2 regions of the Erwinia sp. SLM-02 genome follow, and region 1 is predicted to be linked to the other one. Evidence: predicted binding sites of a transcription regulator. Region 1 holds the regulator's gene; the other holds the start of a gene.
What was found. The regulator PurR, encoded in region 1, represses purine synthesis genes. The targets are predictions, from matches to a motif close to CANGCAAACGTTTGCNTG.
Positions count from the first base shown of each region.

Region 2: the regulator PurR is predicted to act here: its motif matches at 1,398-1,415, upstream of gcvT (glycine cleavage system aminomethyltransferase GcvT).

Region 1 is NZ_JAQISN010000001.1:1,380,094-1,383,221, reverse strand. Features, by position in the region: gene PGH32_RS06410 (C40 family peptidase) at 1-588, shown strand, start outside; gene cydH (cytochrome bd-I oxidase subunit CydH) at 646-735, opposite strand; gene purR (HTH-type transcriptional repressor PurR) at 1,030-2,055, shown strand; gene punR (DNA-binding transcriptional activator PunR) at 2,079-2,993, opposite strand; gene punC (purine nucleoside transporter PunC) at 3,106-3,128, shown strand, end outside.
Region 2 is NZ_JAQISN010000002.1:172,007-175,134, forward strand. Features, by position in the region: gene gcvH (glycine cleavage system protein GcvH) at 1-124, opposite strand, end outside; gene gcvT (glycine cleavage system aminomethyltransferase GcvT) at 221-1,318, opposite strand; gene ubiI (FAD-dependent 2-octaprenylphenol hydroxylase) at 2,452-3,128, opposite strand, start outside.

The DNA of each region.
Region 1 (3,128 bases):
GCCGCTCGCGAAGTGAAAACAACGCGCATCGGTAAAATGGAGAAAAAGCGCTACGGTCGCGAGCGTCTGGCATCATTACAGACCAAAAAAGGCAGGAAAGGCCCGCTGCGCGCTATCGAGCGTGATGAAGTTGAGTCGCCTGAATCCCCGCTTAAGCTGAGTAAGGCGCACCGCGCCCGCTACCAGAAAGCGCGTGAAACCGCGATGAACAAGCTGATGGGCCAGCTCGGTAAGCCCTATCAGTGGGGCGGCACGTCGCCGCAGACGGGTTTCGACTGCAGTGGGCTGGTGTGGTATGCCTATAAAGATCTGGTGAAATTCAAAATCCCGCGCACGGCAAATGAAATGTATCACCTGCGCGATGCCGCTGCGATCAAGCGCGACAAGCTTGAAAAAGGTGACCTGGTGTTCTTCCGTATCAACGGCCGCGGCACTGCCGATCACGTTGGTGTGTATCTTGGCGGTGGGAAATTCATTCAGTCGCCGAGAACCGGCAAAGATATCCAGGTGAGCGCGCTGGGCGATGATTACTGGCAGGAGCACTACATTGGTGCCCGTCGGATGATGACACCCAAAACCATTCGCTGATTGCGCAACGCCGGATGCAGATGCAAATCGGGAGGAGCCTGGCTCCTCCCGATTTTTTTAGTGCAGAATAGCCGTGAAGCTAAATGCAATAATCATCAGAAGCGCACCCACCGTGGTCAGCAGTGAGAATTTCAGATCGGTACTCATCGTCTCTCCTTAATAACCCTGTAAAATGTATGCACAAAGATTTTCCCACAGTTACCCGTAAAAATCTCGTTTTCTCTGCGCAGCCTTGTTAGAATTCCTCTTTTCCGTTGCGCAACAGCAGCGGAAACGGTTTTTGCCAGCTCTGCAGTCACTCTACGGACGATTTTTTCCCCTTTCCGACCCGTTGCGGCAGCACCCAAACCATTTTGGTCTGGCGGGAAAAGGCTGCACCCAGGCAAACGTTTAACCAACCTGTTATCAAATAGTTACGATAACACCAGGAGTATAAGTTTAATGGCAACAATTAAGGATGTGGCAAAGCGAGCCGGGGTTTCGACCACTACGGTGTCCCACGTAATTAATAAAACGCGCTTTGTAGCTGAAGAGACTCGTGAAGCGGTATGGGCAGCAATTAAAGAATTGCACTATTCCCCCAGCGCCGTGGCACGCAGCCTCAAGGTTAACCACACCAAAACTATCGGCCTGCTGGCAACATCCAGCGAAGCACCCTACTTTGCCGAAATCATTGAAGCCGTGGAAAACCGCTGCTTTGCCAAAGGCTATACCCTGATCCTTGGAAACGCCCATAACGACCTGAATAAGCAGCAGGCTTACCTGTCGATGATGGCGCAAAAGCGCGTCGACGGGCTGCTGGTGATGTGCTCTGAGTACCCGGATTCCCTGATCGCTATGCTGGAAGACCACCGCAATATCCCGATGGTGGTGATGGACTGGGGTGAAGCGCGCGGCGACTTTACCGATACCGTACTGGACAACGCCTTTGAGGGTGGCTATCTGGCCGGGCGCTACCTGATTGAGCGTGGACATCGCGATATCGGCGCAATCCCGGGTCAGCTGGAACGCAATACCGGCGGCGGACGCCATGCCGGTTTTCTTAAGGCACTGAACGAAGCCGGCATCACCCTGCGCGAAGAGTGGCTGGTTCAGGGCGACTTCGAACCCGAATCCGGCTATCGGGCCATGCAGCAAATCCTCGGCCAGAAACAGCGCCCTACCGCTATTTTCTGCGGTGGGGACGTGATGGCGATGGGCGCGATTTGCGCGGCCGATGAGATGGGCCTGCGCGTTCCGCAGGATATTTCGGTGATCGGTTATGATAACGTGCGCAACGCGCGCTATTTCACCCCGGCGCTGACCACGGTGCACCAGCCGAAAGAGCGGCTGGGAGAAACCGCCTTCGATATGCTGCTTGACCGCATCACCAGCAAGCGTGAAGAGCCGCAGACTATCGAAGTTCATCCTTCACTGATTGAACGCCGTTCCGTCGCTGACGGTCCGTTCCGCGACTATCGTCGCTGATCCCATCCGGCCCGGCCGTTCGCTCAGGCGGACGGTTCACACAGCCATTCCGCATTCAGCGTTTCGCTGTCGCCAAGATACTCCAGCAGCCAGCTCAGCGCGGGTGAGGCGCTCTGTTCCGACCAGCTCAGGCAGCAGGGGCTGATCGGAAACGGATTCGCCAGCGCCAGTTCGGCGATCCCTCCCTGAGCGATCCAGGTTTGCGCAAAGTGCCCCGGGATCATCCCCACGCACAGCCCGGCACGCAGACAGTCCAGGGCGCTTTCCCAGTCCGGGACCACCAGCCGTCGTTGATTATCCAGCGTCCAGGTGGTGCGTTTTGGCAACGATCGCGAGGTGTCTTCCAGCGTCATGGAGGGCCACTCGCGCAGCAGGTCGTCACTGAGCGGCCCCGGCTGTGCCAGCAAGGTATGCCCGCTTTGCACCACACAGCGCCAGTTCAGGCTGCCCATATCTCGAAAGGCAAAACGCCCCCCTACCGGCACCGCCTGGGTGGCACCGATCGCCACATCCACGCGCCCATCCGCCAGGGCATCCCATACGCCGTTAAACACCTCGGGGAATATATGCAGTTCCATGTCGGGAAAGTGACGATAGAAATCGACGATAAGCTGGCGGGTGCGCTGCGGTCTGACGATGCGATCGACGGCAATATTAATCTGGCCACGCCAGCCGTTTGCCACCTGCTGGCAGCGCCGGCGCGTGGAAAGCATTTTTTTGATAACAGAACGCCCTTCCTCGCTGAATACGCGCCCGGCCTCGGTCAGTACCACATCCCGGTGGCGGCGCTCAAACAGGCTGACGGCCAGCCACTGCTCCAGCTGGCGCACCGTATAGCTCACGGCGGAGGGGACCCGGTGAAGTTCAGCCGCCGCGGCGGTAAAGCTGCCGGTTCTGGCCACCGCTTCAATCACTTCCAGAGAATGTTCTGACCACATAATTTTTGCCTGCAAAAATTTTCAACGCAACCGACTAATATTACCGTTTCACAAGCCCAACTGCATCCCTTTACACTTCCAGCGAAAAAAAACTGCCCTCTACGAGTCAACTATGCCCTCAAAATTCTTTATTGT
Region 2 (3,128 bases), on a different contig from region 1:
AGACCATGTCACCCAGCAGCTCCTGGGCATGCTCGGTAATCCCTACGGTATAGCTGCCATCGGCTTCTTTACGCACCCATTCATGGCTGTCACGGTATTTCAGATCGGTTGGTACATTGCTCATCGACGCTCTCCAAAAAAGATAATTCCGCTATACGTTTATGCCGCCGGCGCGTTTTACAGCCCCTGTCCGGCATCAACAGGACGGGTAGATTCAGATTTATTTTGTTACCGGTTTACCGGCGCGGACAAAAACGGGTTTGGTCACCTGCACCGGCACTTCGCGGTTGCGAATCTGCACGATGGCCTGTTCGCCGATGCCGGCAGGAACCCGCGCCAGCGCAATGCTGTAGCCCAGCGTCGGGGAAAACGATCCGCTGGTGATAACCCCTTCACGCGGGTTGCCGTCGGCGTCGGTGAAACGCACCGGCAGTTCGTTGCGCAGCACGCCTTTTTCGGTCATCACCAGCCCCACCAGCTGCTCGGTGCCGCTCTTACGCTGGGATTCCAGCGCTTCACGCCCAATAAATTCGCGGTCGGCCGGTTCCCAGGCGATGGTCCAGCCCATATTGGCCGCCAGCGGAGAGACGCCTTCATCCATCTCCTGCCCATACAGATTCATGCCCGCTTCCAGCCTGAGCGTGTCGCGTGCTCCCAGACCCGCGGGCTTGACGCCCGCCGCCAGCAGCCGTTGCCAGAACGACACAACCTGGTCGGACGGCAGGGCAATTTCATAGCCCGCTTCGCCGGTGTAACCGGTAGTGGCAATAAACAAATCGCCCGCCTGCACGCCGAAGAACGGCTTCATACCGCTGACCGCCGCACGCTGCGCGTCATCAAAAAGCGTCTGCGCTTTCTGCTGAGCATTCGGCCCCTGCACCGCCACCAGCGCTAAATCATCACGCTCGTGGATATCGATGCCGTAAGGTGCCGCATGTTCGGTAATCCACGCCAGATCCTTCTCGCGCGTGGCGGAGTTCACCACCAGGCGGAAAAAGTCTTCGCTCATAAAGTAAACAATCAGATCGTCAATGACGCCAGCGGAGGCGTTCAGCATGCCGGTATAAAGCGCTTTACCCGGCTGAGTCAGCTTTGCCACGTCGTTCGCCAGCAGATAGCGCAGGAACTCCCGCGTGCGGGCGCCGTGCAGATCGACAATGGTCATATGCGAAACGTCGAACATCCCGGCATCGGTGCGTACCGCGTGATGTTCATCAATCTGCGACCCATAATGCAGCGGCATCATCCAGCCGTGAAAGTCCACCATGCGCGCACCGCAGGCTTGATGCTGTTCGAACAACGGGGTTTGCTGAGTCATAGTCTTCCTGTGCTGTCTGTCCGCCATCCTTGTGGATGCAGGGTGATTGACGCGCCCGTTTACCGCTCGTTAGCGGCCTGACGCAAACGTTATCTTGGCTTTGAACTTACCACCGAAAATGGCAATTAACCATAAGTTAAACGGGGTCGAAATCACAGTTCGGCAATAAAGCCCCTGAACTCACTGCCAGTATCTATCGCTGGATTTCTGGAAAAACGCACACAAAACCCGCAATAAATCGGCTTAAACGCAGATGAATCACAAAGATTCCGCATTCGATGTATAAAAAACAACTTCCTGAATTTTGTTATCGCATTATTAAAAATAATGCGAATGGGCGCGTGAAATTAGAATAATTCAAACGAAGCACAATGATGGGGCGGCGGGTGCACCATTGGTGCAAGGGAAGATAAAACGGTGAAAAATTACGGGAAAACAACTGACAATTAGGGCTGAGTTAGTTGCGGGTATCTCATGCGATTGATGTTGATGCGCTGGCAATTCTGCGCCCGCTGACCCGCCGCTACGCCTGCCGGTCGGTCCTCGCGCCACGCTTCGCGTGGTGCCTTCGGTTACGGCATCCAGCCTGCCGGACCGGCTAAGACGGGCGTCCTGCCCGGCTTAGCCTGACGCCAGCTTCCCTGCTGGCGTCTCCTGGCCTGATGCCTCCACCTCAGCGCTGCGGATTGCCCGTCTGGCGCAGCGGCGGGTCATCTTTACGGCTATGTGATGGCTTTTTTAATCAGGAATAAAACGAAGATGGCCCATTGGGGCAAATCAAAGTCTCAACCCATTAAACGAATGTGCCGGACTTTTTCAGGCGACGCAGAAGTCACTAAGCGAACCGGCGGCTCCCTCGAGCGGGCAATCCACAGCGCTGAACGGAGTGAGGAAGCTCGTATGAGCCAGCAGGACGCTGGCGAAAGAGGCGGCCGGGGCAGGACGCCCCGTCTGCCCCGCTACGAAGGCTGGCGAGTGAAGTGAAGGCATCGCGCAAAGCGCGACGCGAGGACCGCCCGGACGAGGGAGCCGCCGGTTAGCGTGCGCACCGCATCCAGAAAACAACCAGGTTAAAGCGCTCACACAGCATTCAGCTCACGGCCCACATCAGAACAAATCAAAGTCCCGCCCCGTCAACGCAGCCACTCGGGCAAATCATGCAGCCCCATCGCCTGCTTCAGCAGCTTAGGCTTCACGCCCGGCAGCTTATCCGCCAGCGCCAGCCCGACATCACGCAACAGCTTCTTCGCCGGATTATTACCGTTAAACAGCTCGCGGAACCCCTGCATGCTGGCCAGCATCAGCGCCGCACTGTGCTTGCGGCTGCGCTCGTAGCGCCTGAGATACAGATGCTCGCCGATATCCCTGCCCTGCAGATGCAGGCGGCGGATCTCACCGATCAGCTCCGCGGCATCCATAAAGCCAAGGTTCACACCCTGCCCCGCCAGCGGATGAATGGTGTGGGCGGCATCGCCCACCAGCGCCAGACGGTGAGCGGCAAAACTGCGTGCAAAGCGCCCCATCAGCGGGAATACCTGGCGATCGCTTTCCAGCTTGCAAAGCCCCAGGCGCAGATCAAAATGCACCGATAGCTGCTGGTTGAACACCTCTTCCGGCATCGACTGCAGCCGCGTGGCTTCCTGCGGCGGCAGCGACCAGACGATTGAACACAAATGCGGATCGCTCAACGGCAGGAAGGCCAGAATACCTTCACCGTGGAACACCTGCCGGGCCACCGCATCGTGCGGTTTCTCGGTGCGGATATTGGCCACCAGCGCATGATGCTGATAATCCCAGAAGGTGAGCGGGA